Actinocatenispora thailandica: one gene and its partner. The protein of the gene in region 1 interacts with the protein of each later gene in a pairwise test. Links are inferred from orthologs where the notes say so. Each region holds a gene or a part of one and is shown on either strand. Other genes may lie near its edges.

The links.
Region 2: the proteins of rsfS (region 1) and Athai_RS20045 interact in binary tests that used the Escherichia coli proteins (3 or more experiments, as listed by UniProt). The link is inferred for Actinocatenispora thailandica from one-to-one orthologs.

What each region holds. Positions count from the first base shown.
Region 1 is NZ_AP023355.1:1,415,106-1,426,683, forward strand. Bases 1-2,734 are described here. They hold rsfS (ribosome silencing factor), read left to right. Parts: upstream 1-1,038; coding sequence 1,039-1,431; downstream 1,432-2,734. Other genes in these bases: Athai_RS06320 (phenylacetate--CoA ligase family protein), read left to right, coding at 1-300; nadD (nicotinate-nucleotide adenylyltransferase), read left to right, coding at 374-994; Athai_RS06335 (histidine phosphatase family protein), read left to right, coding at 1,428-2,024; Athai_RS06340 (hypothetical protein), read left to right, coding at 2,140-2,667. In the rest of the region: Athai_RS06345 (ComEA family DNA-binding protein), read left to right, coding at 3,847-4,761; Athai_RS06350 (ComEC/Rec2 family competence protein), read left to right, coding at 4,761-7,523; holA (DNA polymerase III subunit delta), read left to right, coding at 7,765-8,721; rpsT (30S ribosomal protein S20), read right to left, coding at 9,008-9,274; lepA (translation elongation factor 4), read left to right, coding at 9,662-11,518. UniProt on the Escherichia coli protein: Functions as a ribosomal silencing factor. Interacts with ribosomal protein uL14 (rplN), blocking formation of intersubunit bridge B8.
Region 2 is NZ_AP023355.1:4,496,475-4,508,260, reverse strand. Bases 3,942-6,883 are described here. They hold Athai_RS20045 (ATP-binding protein), read left to right. Parts: upstream 3,942-4,825; coding sequence 4,826-5,941; downstream 5,942-6,883. Other genes in these bases: Athai_RS20040 (DUF5682 family protein), read left to right, coding at 5,938-6,883; Athai_RS20050 (vWA domain-containing protein), read left to right, coding at 3,942-4,815. Outside these bases: Athai_RS20070 (SDR family oxidoreductase), read left to right, coding at 1-337; Athai_RS20065 (HNH endonuclease family protein), read left to right, coding at 459-1,361; Athai_RS20060 (hypothetical protein), read left to right, coding at 1,527-2,042; Athai_RS20055 (hypothetical protein), read left to right, coding at 2,042-3,412; more of Athai_RS20050, read left to right, coding at 3,409-3,941; more of Athai_RS20040, read left to right, coding at 6,884-8,790; Athai_RS20035 (dihydrofolate reductase family protein), read right to left, coding at 8,854-9,438; Athai_RS20030 (GNAT family N-acetyltransferase), read right to left, coding at 9,550-10,131; Athai_RS20025 (hypothetical protein), read right to left, coding at 10,425-10,664; Athai_RS20020 (DNA polymerase ligase N-terminal domain-containing protein), read left to right, coding at 10,875-11,786.

The DNA of each region.
Region 1 (11,578 bases):
GTGTACCCGAGCGAGATCGAGTCGGTGCTGCTCGCCGACCCGGCGGTGGCCGCGCAATACCTGCTGGTGCTCGACACCCGCACCGCGCAGACCCGGCTGGTGGTCTGCGGGGAGCTCGCAGCCGACGCCGACCCGGCGCCGGTCGTCGCCCGGCTATCGGCGGCCCTGCACGAGCGGCTCGGGCTGCGCTGCGACGTGCGCGTCGGTGCTCCCGGCACGCTGCCCCGCACCGAGGTCGGCAAGGCGGTCCGGCTGCGCCGCTGGGAGTCCGGCGAGCCCCCGCTGCCCGACCTGGCCTGACCGCGTCGCCGGCACCCGGCGGCGTCCCGGGACGCTGGCTCGGCGCCGGTCAGGGGCTGGATACGATGCGCGGATGCAGCAGCAGAGGCGGCGCCGGGTGGGGATCATGGGCGGGACGTTCGACCCGATCCACCACGGGCACCTGGTCGCCGCGAGCGAGGTCCAGGACCGGTTCGGGCTCGACGAGGTCGTGTTCGTCCCGACCGGCCGGCCCTGGCAGAAGGAGCACGAGCGGGTCAGCCCGGCCGAGGACCGCTACCTGATGACGGTGGTCGCGACCGCGTCCAACCCGCGGTTCGCGGTCAGCCGGGTCGACATCGACCGGCCGGGGCCCACCTACACCGTCGACACCCTCAACGACCTGCGGGAAAGCTACGGCCCGGGGGTCGAGTTCTACTTCATCACCGGCGCCGACGCGCTCGCCGCGATCCTGTCCTGGAAAGACGCCGAGCGGATGTTCGAGCTGGCGCACTTCGTCGGCGTCACCCGCCCCGGGTACGAACTGTCCGCCGCGCACCTGCCGAAGGCCAGCGTGTCGCTGGTCGAGGTGCCGGCGATGGCGATCTCGTCCAGCGCCTGCCGCCGGCGCGTCCTCGACCGCAAACCCGTGTGGTACCTGGTACCCGACGGTGTGGTCCAGTACATCGCGAAGCGGAAATTGTACCGAAATGGGCCGGTCGATCCGCCCCGCTGATGTGAGAGGCTGTAAGGCGTCACCCGCAGTACGGAAGGGGATCCGTGGCCGCCACCGAACACGCCCGTGAGCTGGCGCTCTCCGCCGCCACCGCCGCCGCCGACAAGAAGGCGGAGAACATCGTCCTGATCGACGTCAGCGAGCAGCTGGTGATCACCGACGTGTTCCTGCTCGCGTCCGCGCCGAGCGACCGGCAGGTCAAGGCGATCGTCGACGCGGTCGAGGAACGGCTGCTCGCCGCCGGCGAGAAGCCGATCCGGCGCGAGGGCCAGCGCGACGGCCGCTGGGTGCTGCTGGACTACGCGGACGTCGTGGTGCACGTCCAGCGCAACGAGGAGCGCACCTACTACGAGCTCGACCGGCTCTGGCGCGACTGCCCGGTCATCCCGTTCACCGACCCCGCCGTCGTCGCCGAGGCCGGGGATTCTGGTCGGTGACCCGGCTGCTGATCTGCCGGCACGGCCAGACCGGCTGGAACGCGGACGGTCGCATCCAGGGCCAGACCGACATCGCGCTGTCCGAGGTCGGGCACGCCCAGGCGGAGAAGGCCGGCGACCTGCTGGCCGCCCAGCACCCCGACGTGCTCGTCGCGAGCGACCTGCAGCGCGCCACCCAGACCGCCGCGGCGATCGCCGCGGCCACCGGCCTGACCGTCACCACCGACCCGCGGCTGCGGGAGCGCGGCTACGGGCCCTGGGAGGGGCTGACCGACGACGAGCTGGCCCAGCGGTACCCGACCGAGTTCGCCTGCTGGCGGGCCGGCGAACCGGTCCGCGTCGACGGCGTCGAGGAACTCGCCGAGGTGTCCGGGCGGATGTCCGCGGCGCTGCTGGACGCGGCGGGGCGGGCCCCCGGCGGCACGGTCGTGGTGGTCACCCACGGCGGCGCCGCCCGGCGCGGGGTCGGTGCGCTGCTCGGCTGGCCGGACGGCGTCGCCTCCACCCTCGGCTCGCTGGCCAACTGCCACTGGAGCGAGCTGCGCCGGGGCCGGGCAGGCTGGCGGCTCATCGCGCACAACCTCGGCGCCTGACCCGCGCCGTCCGTCCCTCGTCGGCATCGGGCGGCGCGGCTACCGGATCCATCCGGCCCGGTGAATCCGGGGGATTCGCGCGGAACCTCCCGGCACCTTCGCACGTCCAACCGACATGAGTGTTGACGCGAGGAACCGGAACCGGGACACGGCGACGACACACCTGCCGACCGGCCACCGACCTGTCCGTACCGCGGGGTTGGCGCTGCTGGTCGCGGCACTGGGCGGGATGCTGCTGACCGGCTGCAAGTCGGGCGGCTCGCAGGCCGCCGGATCACCCTCGCCGAGCAGCTCCGGTTCGGCGAGCGGGACCGCCGCGCCCAGCCCGTCCGGCAGCCGATCCGCGGTGCCGACCCCGTCGACCGGCGCACCGAGCCCCAGCGCGCCGGCACCGACGAAGAGCTCGACCGCCACCGTCACGGTCCGTACCTACACCGGGACCGTGACCCAGGGCGTCGAACCGGGCTGCACGATCCTGCGCGGCTCGGGCGGCACGTACGAGCTGGTCGGCGCGGACGCGGCGGCGAAGAAGGTGTTGCGGCCGCAGGCGTCCGTCGAGGTCCGCGGCTACATCGAGCACGGGCTGATGAGCCACTGCATGCAGGGCCAGATGCTCAAGGTGGTCTCCGCGAAGGCCCGCTGACCCCCGCCGGGCCGCCGTTGCCGCAGCACCGGAGCCCCGGCTGACGGTGGCCAGTGGTGGGCCGGCTGCTGGTGGCCGGGTGTGGCCGGGTGTGGCCGGGCCCATGGTGGCCAGTGGCGGCCGGCCTGGTGCCTGGATGGCGCTGCCCGGGCCTCGCGTGGCCCGTTCCGGGTGGCCGGATCGGTCGGACGGTGGCCGCGGTGTCCGGTCGTCGATGTTCGGCTTTGCGACGTCGGACTGCACCGGGCTGCCGCGACGGTCGGGCCGGGGCGGTCGGAATGCGGGGTGACTAACACTCGCGGGGCGAATTCGCCAGTCTGTCCACAACGCCGGTGGTTGTCCACAGATTCCGTATCGGCGGCGGCAGCCGGCGCCACCGGCTGCCTAGGGTCGCCGCGTGTTCGCCTCCCGCCGCGCCGAAATCCTCGCCGAGACCACCCGCATCCGGTTGCACCGGCTGCTGCCCGCCCAGCCCGCAGCGCGCCTCGGGCCGCCGCCCGGCGCCCCCATCGAACCCTTGCCGAGACCGCTCGTACCGGCGCCTCGCGCCCCGCTGTCGTCCGGGTCCGGCTCCCGCGCTTCGCGATCGAGCCCGGCCCCCGTCGTTCCCCCGGACGCGGCCGCGTCCCCGCACACCGCGGTCGGCACCGCCGCCCAGGACGATCGGGCGGTCGCCGCTGGCCTGGCGCCGGCGTCCGGCTGGGGCGGTGCCGATCAGGTCGCCGGCCAGGGCATCGTCGCCGAGCAGGTGGCGTCCGCCGAGCAGGTCGCGTCCGCCGAGCCGGACGCAGCCGACCCAGAAGCGGTGGTCCCCGATCGGCGTTCCGTCGCCGAGGCGGCGGCGACCTCCGACCGGGCCATCGCCGGTTCGGGGCCGGAACGCCGGGTTCGGACGGCCGAGTCCGGGCGCTGGACCATCGTCGGTTCGGTCCCGTACCGGCGACACCTCCACTTCGACCGCGCCGCCACGACCGACGCGTCGGCTCGGCCGCTTCCTGCTGCATCCGCTCGCATCGGCTCCGTACCGGGCTCCGGGGATGCGCTGGCTGGGCCCGGACTGCCCGGAGCCCCGGCCGGGTCTCGCCTGGCCGACGCCGAGCCGGCCGGAGGCGAGCCGTTGGGGACCGAGCCGGTGGGGCCCGAGCCGGTAGGGACCGAGCCGGCCGGAACCACGCCGGCATGGGCCGAGCCGCCGGGGGCCGAGCCGCCGGGGCCGAGCCGCCGGGGGCCGAGCCGTTCGGCCCTCAGCTCGCCGAGACGGCCGAGTTCCAGCTGGCCGAGACGGCCGAGTTCGCCTCGATCGAGCGGCTCGGAAGCCGTGACCGGGCAGGTTCGAAAGCTGCCGATGCCGGTGCACCGCGCGCCGGCGCCGAGCGAGTGGAGGTGGTCGATCTCGACGGGGCGGGCCCCGGCGAGCGGGCCGGCGTGATGGTCGGATCCGCCCGGCCGGATGGCTGGTTCGACCGCTCGGCGCGGCTGCTCGGCGTCCGCCACGCGTTGCTGGATCCGGGGCGGCGCGGCCTGCGCGCGATCGTCGTGCTCGCGGTCGTGGCGGTCGTGGTGGCCGGTGTCGTGGCGTGGCGGCTGCGTCCGGTGGCAGATCCGGTCGAACCGCCGCGGGTGCCAGCGGCCGAGCCGACCGGCCACCCCACACCCTCGGCGACCGGCGAGCTGGTGATCTCGGTGGTGGGCAAGGTCCGGCATCCCGGCGTTGTCCGGGTGCCGGCCGGGTCACGGGTCGCCGACGCGGTGCGGGCGGCGGGCGGTGCGCTGCCGGGCACCGACCTCGGCCTGCTCAACCAGGCCCGGCGGCTCGTCGACGGTGAGCAGATCGCGGTCGGCGTCACCCCGCCGCCGGACGCCGGTGGCGTCGGCGGCCCGGGTGGCTCGGCCAACCCGGGGCGGAAGGTCGACCTCAACACCGCCACCGCCGATCAGCTCGACACGCTGCCCGGCGTCGGGCCGACACTGGCCGAACGGATCATCGCCTTTCGGACCGAACACGGCGGCTTCCGATCGGTCGAGCAGCTCAAGCAGGTCAGCGGCATCGGTGACGCCCGTTACGCGGATCTCAAGGACCTGGTGACGGTCTGATGGGCACGCCGTCCGCCGCTGGCCGGGGTCCCGCTGAGCCGACACGTGCCAAGGGCTCCTCGGCGGACGGCAGGTCGCACCCGCGTCGCGGCCCGGATCTGCGCCTGGTCGGGGTGGCCACCGGCTGCTGGTTCGCCGTGCTGGCGGCGATCCGGGTGCCGCCGTCCGCCGCCCTGGCCGGTGCGGTGGTCGGCTTCGTAGCCGCCGCCGGGGTGCTGGCGTTCGCGGTGCACCGCAAGCCGCGACGAGAAGCCGTCACCCGAACCGATCCCGGCCGCCTCGCCGTGGTGCTCCGGCTGCTGGTGTCCGTGCTGCTCGGCGCCGGGTGTGGCGCGCTCAGCACCGCAGCGCACACCTACCCCGCCCAGCTGGAGACGCTGGCGGCTCCGATCCGTGCTCACCGGCTGGTGCATGCCGACCTGACGGTCGCTGGTGATCCGCACGCCATCGCCGGCAGCGCCTTCGGCACGACCTGGCTGGTGCCGGCGACGCTGACGAGGTTCGCACCGGCGGCGGGCGGGCCCACCGTCCGAGCGCACGTCAGGGTCATCGGGTTCGGCAGCCAGCCGAGCTGGCGCTCGGTGCTTCCCGGTCAGCGGGTGGCGGTCACCGCCCGGTTGTCGCCGCCGCAGCGCGCCGACGGCACCGCCGCGGTCCTGTCGATCACCGAGCCGCCGAAGCGGCTCGGCGATCCACCCTGGTACCAGCGGGTCGCCGCCCGGCTCCGGGCCGGCTTGCAGGTAGCCTGCCGCGGGTTGCCGTCCGCCTCGGGCGGCCTGCTGCCTGGCCTGGTCGACGGGGACACCAGCCGCCTCGACCCGATCGTGCACGCCGACTTCGCGACCGCCGGGATGACGCACCTGACCGCCGTGAGCGGCTCGAACCTTGCGATCGTGCTCGGGTTCGTGCTGCTGGCGGCTCGCTGGGCCCGGGCCGGCCCGCGGGTCGCCGCGCTGGTCGGCGCGGCGGCCACGGTCGGGTTCGTGGTCCTCGTCCGGCCGGATCCGAGCGTGCTGCGGGCCGCCCTGATGGGTGGCCTGGGATTGCTCGCACTGGCGCTGCACCGGCCACGGGCGGCGGTTCCCGGCCTGGCGGCGTCGGTGTTCCTGCTGCTCCTCGTCGACCCCGCGCTGGCCGTGCAGCTCGGGTTCGTGCTCTCCGCACTCGCCACCCTGGGACTGTTGTTGTTCGCGCCGGCCTGGCGGGACGCGCTCCGTCGACGCCGCGTGCCAGGCGGCATCGCCGAGGTGGTCGCGGTGTCCACCGCCGCACACGTGGCCTGCGCGCCGGTGATCGCGGGCTTCGCCGGCACCGTCGGCCTTCTCGCCGTGCCGGCCAACGTGCTCGCCGAACCCGCGGTCGCACCGGCCACCGTGCTGGGGCTGGCCGCGGCGATCGCCTCACCTGTGTCGCCGACGGCGGCACATGCCCTTGCCTGGCTCGCCGACTGGCCGTGCCGCTGGCTGGTGCTGGTCGCGCACGGCGTCGCGGGCGCACCCGCCGCCACCCTGCCGTGGCCGGTGGGTGTGCTCGGCGCCGTACTGCTCGCCGTGATCCTGGTCGCCGCGGTCGTGGTTGCCGGCCATCGCACGGCGCGCCGGCTGCTGCTGGTCGTGGTGATCTGCGTGGTGGCGGGCGCCGCGCCGGTGCGGTGGCTCGCCGGCGGCTGGCCGCCGGATCGGTGGGTGTTCGTCGCCTGCGACGTCGGCCAGGGTGACGGGCTGGTGCTTCGGGCCGCCCCCGGACAGGCCGTGGTCGTCGATGCCGGACCGGAGCCGACCGCGATCGACGGGTGCCTGCGCCGGCTCGGCATCCGGTCCGTGCCGTTGTTGGTGTTCACCCACGACGACGCCGACCACGTCGGCGGCGTCGCCGGCGTCTTCGACGGCCGGCAGGTCGGCGCGGTCGGGGTTTCCCGTTTCCGCGGTACGAACGGGGGCAGGGCCCGGGTCGAGCGCGCCGCCGGCGCGCACGGACTGCGGCCGTTCCCGGTCCCGCCCGGCTGGCGTTACCGAGCGGGTGGCCTGGCGCTGACCGCGCTCGGCCCGCCGGAGCCGATGACCGGCACCGAGTCCGACACCAACAACAACTGCGTGGTGCTCCGGGCCGTGGCCGGGTCGGTATCGATCTTGCTGACCGGCGACGCCGGCCCGGAACTCCAGCAGGAGCTGCGGGTCGACGGTGCACCACTGCACGCCGACGTGCTGAAGGTTCCGCATCACGGAAGCGTCCACCAGGATCCGGACTTCGTCGCCGCGGTGGGGCCGAAGGTCGCGGTCGTCTCGGTCGGTGTCGACAACGACTACGGGCACCCGAACCCTGGCCTGCTGGCGAGGATCACCGCGGCCGGCATCCGGGTGGTGCGCACCGACCGGGACGGTGACGTGGCGGTCGTCGATACCGGTCGTGGCCTGGCGGTGGCCCGGCGGGGACCGCCCCCGGGCCGTGCGCCGCCGAGTGCCCGGGCGCTGCCACCCGCGGTGACTCGGCCTGCACGCCGTTCGCCGCGCCGCCGGGGCCCGGGCTGCCGCCGGGGAACGGGGTATCGAACGATCGCGGCATTGCGTGGCTTCGGAGCGGCTCGACGGCGCAGGGCGGGGACGCGCGCGGGGGCGACCCGACCCGGTGTCGTGCCGGTCGGGGTGGCCGTGTGTCGCGCGGTCTCGACGCTCGTGGCGCCACGTCGGGCGACGTGGCCGGGCGCCGCGAAGGGCGGCGGCGTGCGGCGCCACGGCTGGCGGGGATCATCGGATGCCGCCTGATCCGGCTACTCACGGAGTCACGTCTGGCCGGGCGCCGTGAAGGGCGGCCGCTCGCGGCGGCGGATGGCCGGGTGCCGCCGTGAAGAGCGGCTACGCGCGGCGTCACGTCGGGCGGGGTGGCCGGGTGCCGTGACGGGCGGCTGCTCGGGGCGGCACGTGGCCGGGTGTCGCGGATGCCGAACAGCGCCCGGCGGGTCGACTGCCGGGACCCGGGCGGTCGGGGACGTGCCAGGATGGGTCCGTGAGCCAGACACCACCGCTGATTCGCCTGGTCCTCGGTGACGAGGAGTTGCTCGCCGCGCGCGCGGTGTCCGACGTGGTCGCCGCGGTCCGGGCGATCGAGCCGGACGCGCAGCCCACCGAGCGGGACGCGAACGCCCTCACCGCCGGTGAGCTGGCGGCGTTGACCAGCCCATCGCTGTTCGGGGGGCGACAGGTCGTGGTGATTCGTGGTGCCCAGGACGCCAAGAAGGACCTGGCCGCGGCGCTGCTCGGCTACGCGGCCGCGCCGGCCGACGACGTCTGCCTGGTGTTGACGCATGCCGGCGGGAACAAAGGCAAGGCGCTCGCGGACGGGCTGCAGAAGGCGGGCGTCGAGGTGGTGCGCGCCGCGCGGATCACCCGGCCGCGGGAGCGGGTCGGCTTCGTGCGTGACGAGGTGCGAGGTCTGGGCGGTCGCTGCCCGGAGGACGCCGCGGAGGCGTTGATCTCGGCGGTCGGCAACGACCTGCGGGAGCTTGCGTCCGCCTGCGCGCAGCTGGTCGCCGACACCGGCGGGCGCCTCACCGTCGACATCGTCAACCGCTACTACCAGGGGCGATCGGAGGTGACCGGGTTCACGGTGGCGGACGCCGCCATGGTGGGCGACTTGGCCGCGGCACTGGAATCGTTGCGCTGGGCGCTCGCGATCGGCGTCGACCCGGTGCCGATCGCGGACGCGCTGGCCGACGGGGTGCGCACGGTGTCTCGGGTTGCCGGCGTGCGCGGTAATCCGTACCAGTTGGCATCGAAGCTGGGCATGCCGGCCTGGAAGATCGAGCGGGCTCAGCGGCAGGCGCGAGGCTGGTCACCGGAGGGGCTGGCCGCGGCGATGCACGCCGCCGCCGCGGCCAATGCCGAGGTCAAGGGCGGTGCGGACAACAGGGGGTACGCGCTGGAACGGGCCATCCTCGCGGTGGCCGGTGCCCGCGGTCGCTGAGCCGCCCGCCAGACTCGCCTCGCTGCCTCGCTGCCTCGCTGCCTCGCTGCCTCGCTGCCTCGCTGCCTCGCTGCCTCGCTGGTGGTTTGGCGGCGCTCGGACGGCGCGCGGCGGGGCGCCGTACCGCCGGCGGGAACCGTGCGGCACGAGCGACGCGAACCGGCAGGAGCAGGGCGCCCACGTGCCGAGCAGCGACGGCGTCGGGCGGGTACGCCAAAAGCGGGGTCGCCGAACATTGGAGCGATGTCGGCGGGCCCCGCTGGGCGTGCTTGGCGCCTCGCCGCCGTCAGGCGGAGATCTGCTGGAACTGCTTGGCGATGGCCGACTTGCGGTTCGCCGCCTGGTTCTTGTGGATGACGCCCTTGCTCACGGCCTTGTCCAGCTTGCGCGACGCGTCACGCAGGGCGGTCTCGGCCTTCGCCGAGTCGCCGGCGTTGGCCGCCTCATGGAACGAGCGAATCGCCGTCTTCAGCGACGACTTGACCGCCTTGTTGCGCTGGCGGCGCTTCTCGTTCTGCCGGTTGCGCTTGATCTGGGACTTGATGTTCGCCACGCGACAGCCTTCAGTCTTGGTCGGTACGGGTCGGGGTCTGCCTGCTGGCAGATAGTGCGCGCGCGTCCATGACGCGGCGGCACACACGAAGGATCAGGCTACCAGCCGCTTCGCCCGCGGTCGCAGCGGCCGTGCGCCCGCCCGGTCGGTACGGTGTGGGGTGGTGCCGACGTGGCCCGGCCGATTGTGCGGTGAATGCGGCATTCGTGCCCTGGATCCGGGTTGGTCGGGTGCCGCGCGGCGGCACCGCGCCGCTGCCGGGTGCGCGGTCCGCCGGCCGTGGGAGCATGGACGGCGCCGGCACGCCAGCCCCGGTGGCGCCGGTACCGCCGACCGGCCACGGCGTGCCCGAGACCCACGACGTGCCTCGAACAGAACGGACTCCGCGTGCCACACCAGCTCGATCCCGGTGTCACGGATCCGCAGCGGATCCGCAACTTCTGCATCATCGCGCACATCGACCACGGCAAGTCCACCCTGGCCGACCGGATGCTGCAACTGACCGGCGTGGTCGACCAGCGACAGATGCGCGCGCAGTACCTCGACCGGATGGACATCGAGCGCGAGCGTGGCATCACGATCAAGTCCCAGGCGGTCCGGATGCCGTGGACCGTGCGCGAGGGCGACCTGGCCGGCGAGCCGTACGTGCTGAACATGATCGACACCCCCGGGCACGTCGACTTCACCTACGAGGTGTCCCGCAGCCTGGCCGCCTGCGAGGGTGCGGTGCTGCTGGTCGACGCGGCGCAGGGGATCGAGGCGCAGACGCTCGCCAACCTGTACCTGGCGCTGGAGAACGACCTGCACGTCATCCCGGTGCTGAACAAGATCGACCTGCCGGCCGCGCAGCCGGAGAAGTACGCCGAGGAGATCGCGCACCTGATCGGCGGCGACCCGGCGGACTGCCTGCGGGTGTCCGGCAAGACCGGCGAGGGTGTGCCGGAGCTGTTGGACGAGATCGTCCGCCAGTTCACCCCGCCGACCGGCGACCCGGACGGGCCGCCGCGGGCGTTGATCTTCGACTCGGTGTACGACATCTACCGCGGGGTGGTCACCTACGTGCGGATGGTCGACGGCCGGATCGAGGCCCGGGACCGGTTGACGATGATGTCCACCGGCGCCACCCACGAGCTGCTGGAACTCGGCGTCATCTCGCCGGAGCCGACCAAGTCGCCGGCGCTGGGGGTCGGTGAGGTGGGCTACCTGATCACCGGGGTCAAGGACGTCCGGCAGTCGAAGGTCGGTGACACGGTGACCGCGCTGGCCCGGCCGGCGGCCGAGCCGCTCGGCGGCTACTCGGATCCGAAGCCGATGGTCTATTCCGGGCTCTATCCGATCGACGGCTCGGACTACCCGGCGCTGCGTGACGCGCTGGACAAGTTGAAGCTCAACGACGCCGCCCTGGCGTACGAGCCGGAGACCTCCGCGGCGCTCGGGTTCGGTTTCCGCTGCGGCTTCCTCGGTCTGCTGCACCTGGAGATCATCCGGGAGCGGCTGGAGCGCGAGTTCAATCTCGACCTGATCTCCACCGCACCCAACGTGGTCTACCGGGTCGAGCTGGAGGACAACACCGAGCACACGGTGACCAACCCGAGCGAGTACCCGACGGGCAAGGTCGCCGCGGTCCACGAGCCGGTGGTGCGCGCCACCGTGCTGACACCCAACGACTTCGTCGGTGCCGTGATGGAGATCTGCCAGAACCGTCGCGGCAAGCTGCTCGGGATGGACTACCTGTCCGCCGACCGGGTGGAGCTGCGCTACACGCTGCCGCTGGCGGAGATCATTTTCGACTTCTTCGACCAGCTCAAGTCGCGCACCCGCGGGTACGCCTCGCTGGACTACGAGCCGTCCGGCGAGCAGTCCGCCGACCTGGTGAAGGTCGACATCCTGCTCAACTCCGAGCCGGTCGACGCGTTCAGCGCGATCGTGCACCGGGACAAGGCGTACGCGTACGGCGTGCAGCTGACCACCAAGCTGCGCAAGCTGATCCCGCGGCAGCAGTTCGAGGTGCCGATCCAGGCCGCGATCGGTACGAAGATCATCGCGCGGGAGAACATCCGCGCGATGCGCAAGGACGTGCTCGCCAAGTGCTACGGCGGTGACATCACCCGTAAGCGCAAGCTGCTGGAGAAGCAGAAGGAAGGCAAGAAGCGGATGAAGATGGTGGGCCGCGTCGAGGTACCCCAGGAGGCGTTCATCGCCGCGTTGTCGACCTCGGATGGCCCGGAGCAGCCGAAGAAGTAGCCCGCCGCCTGTCCACTTCGGAGGGACGAGGGCCGCCGCCGGGGCGACGAGCGGTACCGG
Region 2 (11,786 bases), 3.1 Mb from region 1 along the record:
CGTGTCGACCCGGTTCACCCACGGCGCCCGCAACCCGGACCTGCTCGCCTACTCGATGTCCAAGGCGGCGCTGGACGCCCTGACCGCCACCCTGGCCAAGCAGCTCGGCCCCCGCGGCATCACCGTCAACGCGGTCGGCCCCGGCGCCACCGACACCGACATGAACGCCGCCCGGCTCGGGACCGAGCAGGGCCGGGCCCAGATCGCCGCACTGTCACCGTTGGGTCGGGTCGCGGCGCCGGCCGAGGTCGCCGACATCGTCGCGTTCCTCGCCTCGCCGGACGCGCGCTGGGTCACCGGCCAGTGGATCGACGCGAGCGGCGGATCGCTGCTCTGACCGGTACCGCGCCGATCACGCCGTGACGGTACCGACCCGTACCGTGGTGTGGTCCGGTGGCGCGGGCCCACTCCGTGGGCCGGGGCGGCGGTGTGATCGGTGGTACGGAAGCATGTCCGGCGTGTCCACCCAGCAGCGGCCCCTCCGCCGCACCGCCCTCGTCGTCGCCGTCGTGCTGGTGCTCGCCGCGGCCGGGTGCGGGCCGACCGCCTCCGGTGCCGGGCTGGGGCCGAGCGGCTCGCCGAACGCGGTCGCCTTGGCGCAGTTGGCGAAGCTCACCGTCCGCGCCCCGGGCAGCATGGCCGGGTACCGCCGGGACCGGTACGGCCCGGCCTGGGCCGACGTGGACCACAACGGCTGCGACACCCGCGACGACGTGCTGGCCCGGGACCTGACCGCGGTGCGCCGGGACTCCGACGGCTGCACCGTGCTGTCCGGCAGCCTGCACGACCCGTACACCGGCCGTACCATCGCGTTCCGGCGTGGGGCGCGGACCTCGACGGCGGTGCAGATCGACCACCTGGTGCCGCTGGCGAACGCGTGGCGCACCGGGGCCCGCGGCTGGAGCGCCGACAAGCGGAAGCGGCTGGCCAACGATCCGGCCAACCTGGTCGCGGTCGACGGCCCGGCGAACGAGTCCAAGGGCGACCAGGACGCGTCCACCTGGCTGCCGCCCAACGTCGGCTACCGCTGCCGGTACGTGGCTGGTCAGGTGCGGGTGAAAGCGAACTACGGGCTGTGGGTGACCCCGGCGGAGCACGACGCGATCGCCCGGATCCTGCACGGCTGCGGCGCCGGCTCGGATCCGGGTGGCCCGGATCCGAGCGGCCCGGATCCGAGCGCCCCGGATCCGAGCGCCCCGGGTACGGGCGTGCCGAGCTCCGGCGCGACGTCGGCGGCACCGACCGTACATCCCGGATCCTGGTGTGGCACACCGGACGCGCGCGGCCGGACGGCCGGCGGCACCGCGATGGTGTGCACCGGCCCGGCCGGGGAGCGACCACGCTGGCGCACCGCGAACTGAGTGGTCCGGGTCGGTTCCGGCCGAGCGCGGGACGCCCTCCGGTCGGCGTCGGCGCAGGTCTGCGCGGGTAGCGCGGTCTTGTCGTACCGGCCGGCTATCGTGACGCCGCACGGGAAGCACGGCATCAGATCGGTGTCGGGTCGACAGGAAGGGCACACCGCCTCGATGGACGAATCAGAGCCGATCGCGGTCGGCGGGCAGGGCGACTGGGCGCGGCGCAGCGGCGCCGTGCTGGTCCGGCCGGTGGCGGTGCGCAAGCTCGCCAAGGTCCCGTTCGTGGAGCTGGCCGACGGGCGGGTGCAGGGCGTGGTGTCCAGTGGCTCGGACATCGCCCGGGTCTACGTGTCCGCGGTGACGGCGGTCGGGCACGGGCTGAGCTGCAGCACCAACAACAACCGTCCGTGCGGCGCGCTGCACGGACCGCAGCCGTGCAAGCACATCCGGCTGCTGCTCGCCGAGGCCGCCCTGCAGTACGGCACCGAGCGCGTCGCGCGCTACCTGCGGGTCGAGGTCGAGCCGGACGGTGACCTGCCCTCGGCGCTGGACGCGCACCACGAGCCGACCCCGGCGGCCACCGTGTTCAGCCGCTTCCTGCGTCACCTGTCCTATCTGGAGCTTCCAGAGGTGCGTGAGCCGGTGCCGGAGCTGCACTGGTTCGGCGCGACGAGGGTGGTCGGCTGATGCTCGCCACCCAGCTGGGCATGTTGCTCGACGGCGACGTCGCCGGCCTCGCTCCGGCACTCGACGTCGCGGACGGGCTGGACGAGGTGCTGGCCCACGGGTTGAGTCGGCTGGGCGAGCCGGAGCGCGCGGCGCTGACCGCGCTGGCCGCCGCGGTCGGCACGTCGCCGCTGGCGGTACCGGTCGGCGAGGCGGTCGCGAAACTCGCCGCGGGCACCGTGGCGGACGCATACCTGGCGGCGCTCGCCGGGGCCCGGGCGGCGCTGTTCGGTGCCGCGCACGACGCCCTGCTGGCCCGGTTCGACGCCGCGCTCGGCCGGCGACGCGACGAGTGGGTCGGTGCCGGTGCCGACGCGGCGGGCCTGCCGCTGGCCGCCGCCCGATCCTGGCTGACCGAGCTGGCCGTCACCGGCTGGCGCGGTGTCGACGAGGATCTGGTCGCGGCGTCCGCGTCGGTGGTCGCCGCGTTGCTGGCCGAGCCGCGCACCCGGCGCCTCGCCGTGCTGTTGGACGGGTTCGGCGCCGAGCTGCGTGCCTGCGCGCCGATCGCGACGATGGAGCTGCTGCCGCTGCGCCGCTGGGGCGACCTGTGGTCGCGCGCGGTCCTGCTGGCGCAGGACGCCTGGCCCGGCCCGGTCGAGCCGACACCGGTGTCCGGCCGGTTGCTGCCGCTCGGCGTCGACGTGCACGAACACGCCACCGCGGTGCAACTGCAGGTGCACGGTGTGCTGGAGAGCGCGGACGGCGTCCGGTTGGTGCGCACGTCGTTGGTCGTGGCGAAGGTCGACACGATCGTGGGTCCCGCGGTGTGGACGCTGTTCGACGCTCCGGTGCTGTTGGGGGCGCTCGCCGAGCACCGCGCGCTGGAGCTGACCGACATGCCGTCGCTGCCCGGCGGAGACCTGCACTGGTGCGAGGAGGCGGCCCGGCCGGGGGAGCCGGCCGACCCGTTCACCACCGCCCGCCTCACGCTGCCGACCGCGACCGCGGCGGCACCGTCGCCGCTGGACCGCCACCCGGCCCGGATCGCCGAGCCGGTGCTGGTGGAGGACTACCAGGTGGTCGACGGTGCGGCCGTGTTGGGCGAGCACCGGTTGCGGTTCGACCTCGACCGGCTGCCCGGCTGCGGCCCGCTGACACCGGCGCTGGTGGCCGGTTCGACCGGGTGCATCGGGTTGCTGCGTTGGGATGCCGGCGAGTGGCTGCTGCAACCGCTCGCAGTGCGGGCCACGGTGAAGCGCAGGCCCGCGCAGACCGGTACCGGCGACTGGGCGCTCGGCCCCACCGACGCCAAGGTGGCCAAGGCGGAGGCGAAGAACGACGCGGTTTCCGTGCTGCGGGAACGCGCCGGACGGCTGCTGCGCTCATGACCGATCACGAACCGGCGCCCGCCGGAACAGATGCGGGGCCCGGAAACGACGATGCGCTGGCGGATGCGCCGTCCCGGCACGACGGTCGGCCGGCGGATGCGGATCGCGACGCCGCGCGCCGCCAGGTGCTCTACTGGCGTCTGCTGTCGCGGGTGTTCGGCACGGACGAGCAGCCCGCGCTGGAGGCGACCACCGTGCAGATCGTGGACGAGCTCGGCCTGCCGTCCGCGCTGACCGATCCGTCGGTCAGCGTCGACACGGTGGTGCAACGCTTCCCCGAGCTGGCCGCCGAGTTCGACGACCTGTTCCGGCCGGCGCCGACCGAGTCCCGGGACACCGCCGCGGAGGTGCGCCGGGCCGCCCTGGCCGGCAAGTTGCTGCTCAACGTGTTCGCCGCCGGCTGCGGCGGCGTCAGCGCCACCCAACTCGCCGGCTGGCAGTCCGACGCGGGGTGGCTCGAACGCGCGCTCGGCGGCGAGCCGGGTCAACTGCGCGGCCAGCCCAACGGCAACGAACTGGGCGGCGTGCTCGCCGACATCGAGGGCGACCTGGTCAGCCGGATGCGGCTGCGTGAGGTGCTCGCCGATCCGGTGCTGGCCAAGCAGTTGACGCCGAGCATGTCGCTGATCGAGCAGCTGCTGCGGGACAAGTCGAACCTGTCCGGCGTCGCGCTGGCCAACGCGAAGGCGCTGATCCGGCGGTACGTGGACGAGGTCGCCCAGGTGCTGCGCACCCAGGTGGAGAAGACCAGCGCCGGCACCGTCGACCGGTCGGTGCCGCCCAAGCGGGTGTTCCGCAACCTGGACGTCGACCGCACCATCTGGCAGAACCTGACCAACTGGAACCCCGACGACGAGCGGCTCTACGTCGACCGGCTGTTCTACAAGCACACCGCCCGGCGCACCACGCCGGCGCGCATGATCGTGGTGGTCGACCAGTCCGGTTCGATGGTCGACTCCATGGTCAACTGCACCATCCTGGCCTCGATCTTCGCCGGGTTGCCGAAGGTGGACGTGCACCTGATCGCGTACGACACCAGGTCGCTCGACCTGACGCCGTGGGTGCACGACCCGTTCGAGGTGTTGCTGCGCACCAATCTCGGCGGCGGCAACGACGGTCCGGTCGCGCTGGCCATGGCGCAACCCAAGATCGTCGACCCGCGCAACACGGTGCTGGTGTGGATCTCCGACTTCTACGAGTTCGGCCGGTCCCAGCCGCTGTTCGACGGGTTGCAGGCGGCGCATCGCTCCGGGGTGCGACTGATCCCGGTGGGCTCCGTCACCAGTTCCGGCCGGCAGGAGGTCAACCCGTGGTTCCGGCAGAAGTTCAAGGACCTCGGCACCCCGGTGATCTCCGGCCACATCCGCAAGCTCGTGTCCGAACTCAAGAACTTCCTCGGCTAGGAGAAACATCGTGACCGACGACCTGCTGCGCGCGCCCGCCGAGGTCAAGTACGCCGACGAGCTGGACTGGCTGGAGTCGGTGGACGACGGGCCGAAACCGTTCTCGTGGCGACTGTCGCCGAAGATGGTGCGGCTGTTCGTCCTCGGTTCGGAGCGCGCCGACGGGCTGGAGCGTGAGATACCGCAGAAGTGGTTCGGCGACCGCAGTTTCGTCGAGCGTGCCATCGTCACGCTCGCCTCCGACCGGGGTCTGCTGCTGATCGGCGACCCCGGGACGGGCAAGAGCTGGCTCGCCGAGCTGCTGTCGGCGGCGATCTGCCGCAACTCGACGCTGGTCGTGCAGGGCACCGCGGGCACCACCGAGGACCACATCAAGTACTCCTGGAACGTGTCGATGGTGATCGCGAAGGGGCAGTCCCGGGACTCGATGATCCCGTCGCCGATCATGACCGCGATGGAGCGCGGGGTGATCGGCCGGTTCGAGGAGCTGACCCGCTCCACCAGCGACGTGCAGGACGCGCTGATCTCGATCCTGTCCGAGAAGTACGTGGCGATCCCGGAGCTGGGCGACGACAACATCGTGTTCGCCCAGCCCGGCTTCTCCATCATCGCCACCGCCAACAGCCGCGACCGGGGCGTCAACGACCTGTCCTCGGCACTGAAGCGCCGGTTCAACTTCGTGCGCATCCCGGTGGTGACGAACAAGAAGAGCGAGACCGAGATCGTCCGGTTCCGCACCGAGGAGCTGCTGAAACGGCACGCGATCGAGCTGGACGTGCCGCCGTCGCTGCTGTCGATCCTGCTGCAGAGCTTCGCCGACCTGCGGGCCGCGGCGCAGTCGGCGGCCAGCGACGACGAGAAGCTGGAGTCGGCGCTGTCCACCGCCGAGCAGATCGGCGTGCTGGAGGACGCGATCCTGTCCAGCCACTTCTTCGGGGACCGCACGCTGACCGCCGAACGCCTCGCCGCCTCGCTGGTCGGGTCGCTGGCCCGGCGCAGCCCGGAGGATCTGGCGATCCTGAACAAGTACTGGCACGGGGTCGTCGAACCGCGCAGCAAGGCGGAGGGTGGGGAGTGGCCGGCGTTCCTCGACGGTGGCCGCGACACCATCGCGACGCTGTCATGACCGCGGCCGGGAGTGGCGGCAACTCGGCGGGCCGGGTGCTGGCCGGCGGGCCGTTCGCGGCGCTGCGCGGCCAGCTCGGTGACGCGGCCGAGGAGTTCGGCGGTGGGGAGGTCGCCGCGGACATCCTCACCGGGCTGGTCGACGACGTCGACCGCGCGCTGCGCGAGAGGCTGGAGATCTTCCCGGTCTGTCACCACTCGCCGGCCTCGGCGGTGGCGATGGCCCGGCGGTTGCGGGCCAAGCAGCCGAAGGTGATCTACCTGGAGCTGTGCGAGGATCTGCAGCCACTGCTCGGCGAGCTGGGAAACTGCACCCTGCCGGTCGCGCTCCAGGCGTACGCGTCGGAGCTGGCCGGGTTCCCGGCCGAGTGGGGGCCGCTGTCGGTGATCGCTCCGATCACCGAGGCGTCCGCCGAATACCAGGCCATCGCCTACGCGGCGACCACCCCCGGGGTCGAGCTGGTCTGCGTGGACCACTCGACCGACCACGTGTTCCAGCAGACGCCGCGCGAGCCGGCGGCGACCGAGGCCGGGCCGGACGACACCGCCCTGCACGGCGACGCAGTCGGGGTGCAGCTCGGCGACCTGCGGCCACGGTTCGCCGAGCTGGAGGCGTTCCTGCTGCACCACGGCAAGGTGCGGCACTGGTCGGAGTGGTGGGACCAGTACGTCGAGCAGCCGCTGGTCGGCGCCGACCACGACACGTACCGGCAGGTCATGGTGCTGATCGGCAGCCTGTTCCGGCGGCTGACACCCGATCCCGAGCGGTTGCGCGGCGACGAGACCCGCGAGCGGTACATGTGGACCCGGATCCGCGAGCACCGTGGCCGGTCCACCGTGCACACCGACGACTGCCTGTACGTGTGCGGCGCGTTCCACGCGGCGAGCCGGGTCGAGCAGTTCGGCATCGACTCCACCGCGGCGTACCAGATCGGTCCGCGCACCGCGACCAGCTGGCTCTACGGGTTGATCCCGTCCAGCCACTCGGCGATCGAGGCGCAGTTCGGTCTCGCGTCGGGTTCGGTGTCGATCGCCGCCGCCACCTGGTCCCGCGCCACCGGCGGTCGCGGCGGCGTCCGGCCGTACCGGGTGCGGCCGGCGAAGTCCGGCGGCGCGACGGGTTCGGCGAAGTCCGGTCGCGCGGCCGGTTCGGCGAAGTCCGGCGGGGCGGCCGGGGCGGTGCAGCCACCGGCCGGCGGTGCGCCGGCCGCCCCGGACGAGCCGGTGCACGACAGGTTGTCCGAGTTCCTGTCCGCGCCGTCCCGGCCCGGCGGGCTGAACCCCGACGAGCTGCGTGCCTGGTGCGTGGACCTGGTCCGGTTGGCGCGCCGCAACGGCTACCTGGCCAGCACCGCGGACGCGATCGCGGTGTTCGAGACCGCGGTGTTGCTGGCCGGGATCCGCGGCCGGCACCGGCCCACCCCGTACGACTTCACCGATGCGGCGGTCACCTGCATCGAGAAGGACACCGTGCCGGGCCGACGGGACGTTGCGACGCTGTGCGGGATGCTGCTCGGCGGCGACCGGATCGGCCGGGTCGGCTACGACGCGCTGCCGCCGCTGGCCCGCGACGTGTACGACCGGCTCGCCCCGCTCGGGCTCGACCTGACCGCACGCACCCAGAAGCGGGCCCTGCTCGATCTGGCCGCGCGGCCCGAGCTGCGGGCCTGCTCGGACCTGCTGTGGCTGCTGCGCCGGCTGCTGCCGGACGGCACCGTCCGGCCGATCATGGGTGAGCGCACCCTCGGGGAGAGTTCGGTTCAGGAGAGCTGGGATCTTGCGCTGGGCCGCAACCAGCGGTCGCTGATCGAGCTCGGCTACGACGGGGTCACCGTCGAGCAGGTGCTCGAGCAGCGGCTGCGCCGCGCCGCCTGGGACGCCACCGCGACCGCCGGCACCGCGCTCGCCGCGGTCGAGGACTCGATCCTGTTCCTGACCAATCGTCGTTTCACCGAGGAGCTCGGCGCCCGCGCGGTCGTCCTGCTCGCCGCCGAGCGCACCGTCGCCGGCGCCCCCGACGTGCTGCGCCGCATCCGCCGACTCCTCACGTACTACCACGGGGTGGCGCCGACGCTGCCCGGGTGGGTGCAGGAGTTCGTCACCGCCGGCTACGCGCACTACTGCACGCTGCTCCCGGTCGCCACGGTCGACGAGGAGACGTCGGTCCGGCAGGTCGCCGCGATGCTGGGTTTCCTGTTCAGCATGGAGAGCCTGGCGCTGTCGCTCGGCTGCGACCGGGCCCAGCTGGAGCTGGCGGTGGCCCAGTCGCATCCGGAGACGCCGGCCACGGTCGCGCTGCTCTGGGCCGCGCGGTACCAGCTCGGTCTGCTCACCCTGGCCGACCTGCGAGCCCGGTGCGACGAGCTGCTGGGCAACCCGCTGACCGTGCCGTCCTTCCCCGCGTACCTGAGCGGCTTCGTGCAGGCGCTCGACCCGGCGCCGGGGTTGACCGGGTTCGTGGTGGAGGTGCTGTCCGGTGCGTTCGCCCGACTGCCCGATCAGGTGCTGCTGCCCTGGTTGCCGACGCTGCTGACCACGCTGCGGGCGGAGGCCGCCGAGCTGATGCCGCTGCTGGTGCGCGAGGCGGGCCGCACCTTCCCCGGTTCGCTGCGTGCCCTCGATGCCTGGACCCCACCGTGGGCCGCGCCGCCCCCGGCGCCGGCCGCACCGGAACCGGTGGCATCCGGCCCGGTGGTCGAGCTGCTCGCGGCCCGGCCGGACAGCTGCAATGCCGTCGCTGCCCTGCTGGGGAGCGACGGCGCCTGGCGTGTCGCGTCGGCCGTGCCGCCGAGTGGCCTGCTCGGTGAGCATCCGGCCGCCGCGGTCGCGGTCGCCGCGCTGCTGGGCTGAGCCGCACCGGACCGGGTGGCGATCCGCGGACCCGGCCGAGCCCGGCGCCTTTTCGGCGTCGGCTCAGCGCCGGGTGTAGTGCGCGATGATCACGCCGGTACCGGTGGTGACGCTGCCGGTCAGCTCGAACTCGGTCCGCGGCGCCTCGCCCTCGAACAGCCGCATCCCGCTGCCCAGCGTCACCGGATGGATCAACAGGGTGTAGCGGTCGATCAGGCCGGCCGCGTGCAGGCTGCGGACCAGCGACGCGCTGCCGTTGATGCTCAGGTCGCCGCCGGGCCGGGCCTTCAGCTCGGCCACCGTCTCGACCGCCTCGCCGCGCAGCAGGATCGAGTTCTGCCAGGCGTCCGCGTCGGACAGTGTCCGGGACACGACGTACTTGGTGGCCGCGTTCAGGTGCGCGCTGATCGGGTTGCCGTCGGTGGCCTGGCCCCACGCCGAGGTGAAGTCCTCCCAGGTCCGCCGGCCGAGCAGCAGGTCGCCGGGCCGGGCCATACCCTTGCCGAGTTCCCGGCGCATCACCTCGTCGGTGTACCCCGGGCCCCAGCCGCCGTGGGTGAACCCGCCGCGGGTGTCCTCGTCCGGCCGGCCGAGGCCCTGAACGACCCCGTCCAGGCTGATGAACATCGTGGCGCTGATCGAACGCATCGCTCCTCCAGAGGCATGGCCTGTCGGCTGCCGCCCGGCCGTCCGGCCTCTGAGCCGCCCGGCAACGCGGCAACGCGGCAACGCTGGATGGACGACGACCGGACCCGGAACTCATCGCCGGCCGGCGCCGGTCGCCGGCGCCGATCGAGACGGATCGGGAGATCGGGCCGGGTCGTACTCGGCGGCGACGAGACCGAGGAGGATCTCGTCGACGAACTCACCGGCCACCCAGAGCGATCGGTGTAGCCGCCCCTCCTGGACGAATCCGGCGCGCTCGGCGGCCCGCAGCATCCCGGTGTTGTCCGCGAGCGTCTCGATCTGCAGCCGTTGCAGGCCGAGCGTGTCGAAGCCGAACCCGCACAGGACGCGGACCACGTCGGTGCCGAGACCCCGGCCACGACAGTCGGGGCGCAGCGAGATGCCCAGGTGGGCCTTCCGGTTGTGCTGGTCGATCGCCCACAACAGGGCATCGCCGGCCAGGCCCCCACCCGCCAGTTCCACGACCGAGAAGATCGCCGCGTCCTCGGACGGTTCCCGCACCGCGAACGGTGAGGCCGAACCCGGCGCGGCCGGTCGCCAGGGACGCGGATCGGAACGGGACCGGGTCGCCACGTCGTCGTACAGCTCGGTGTGCAGGATCGCGACATCCGCCTCCTGCCGGGCGCGCAACCCGATCTTCGCCCCACGCAACATGTTCGCTTCCTACCGGACCGCGGCCCCGGCCGGAACCGAATTCGGCCGCCGACCAACCCGGCGGCAGCGTTCCGGGTTCGGGTTGCGCCCCGATGCCTCGGCAGACCCACCCTGAGTAACCAACTGGGCAGTGCTTCGTTGCGTTCGGTGAGATCAAGGGACTGATCAAGGAGAAGTATGCGTACGTCCCGCGCGCTGGCGGTGGCCGCACTGGCCGCCGGAGGCAGCCTCGCTCTGGGGTCACCGGCCGTCGCCGATCACGCGATGGCGGCACCGACCTGCTCCAGCAACGGCTACGGCCAGTCGTCCTGCTCGTCGTCGCCGAGCCCGTCGACCCCCGGCGGGTACGGTGCGCCGAGCCCGTCGGCGCCGTGGTCGCCGAGCCCGTCGACCCCCGGCGGGTACGGCTCGCCGAGCCCGTCGCCGTCGAGCAGCAGTGCCAGCCCGTCGGCGAGCGCCAGCGCGTCGCCGTCGGCGTCGGCCAGCACGCCGGTGACCTCGACGAGCCCGTCGACGCCGACGCTGCCGGTCACCGGTGGAAACGTCGGGCTGTTCGTCGGGCTGGCCGGGATGCTGCTCGCGGCCGGCGCGGGCGTCTGGTGGCTGGCCCGCCGCCGCGGCGCCTGACAGTACGCTGGCGGTGGGGCGGTCGGGGCCTGCCCGGTCGCACCGGAGCCGGTCGAGGAGGCGCGAGGGTGGCGCGACGGCGCGATGCCGGCGGCGTGGCGGGCGCCGACCAGCCGATGCGGGAGTACCGGCGGCGTCGCGACCCGGCGCGCACACCGGAACCGATGCCCGCCGCGACGCCGGCTCCCGGTCGCGGCGACACGTTCGTCGTCCAGCAGCACGACGCCCGGAGCCTGCACTGGGACCTGCGGCTGGAGCGCGACGGGGTGCTGGTGTCCTGGGCGGTGCCGCGCGGGCTGCCGGCGGAGCCGGGCGTCGACCGGCTCGCCGTGCACACCGAGGACCACCCGCTGGAGTACGCCACGTTCGAGGGCACGATCCCGGCCGGCGAGTACGGCGGTGGCGCGATGACGATCTGGGACTCCGGTAGGTACCGGACCGAGGAGTGGCGCGCCGACAAGGTCACCGTGCGGCTGGCCGGCGGGCGGGTGCGCGGCCGGTACACGCTGTTCGTCACCGAGGGCCGGAACTGGTTGCTCCGCCGGCTCGACCCGCCGCAGGACCCCGACCGGGCGCCGATGCCGCGCACCGTCGAGCCGATGCAGCCGGTCCGGCAGGCCAACCCGCCCCGGGACCGGGACCGCTACCGGTACGAGTTCGACTGGGGTGGCGAGCGGGCGATCGCGTTCGTGTCCGGCGGCCGGATCCGGCTGCGCGCCGCGGACGGCGCGTCGATCCGGGCACCGGCCGGGCTGCCCCGGGCGGCTCGACGCCTCGGCAGCCGGGCGGTGGTGCTCGACGGTGAGCTCGTCACCCTGGCGGCCGACCCGGTGTTCGTCGGCTTCGACCTGCTGTACGACGACGGCGTCGACCTCACCGACTGGCCGCAGCAGCAGCGCTGGGAACGGCTCGACGCGCTGCCCTGGTGGGGTGGCAGCTGCCAGCTGGCGCCGCGGTTCGACGACCCGGCGGCGGTGCGCGCGACGGCCCGGGACCGCGGCCTGCCCGGCATCCTCGCCAAACGCCGC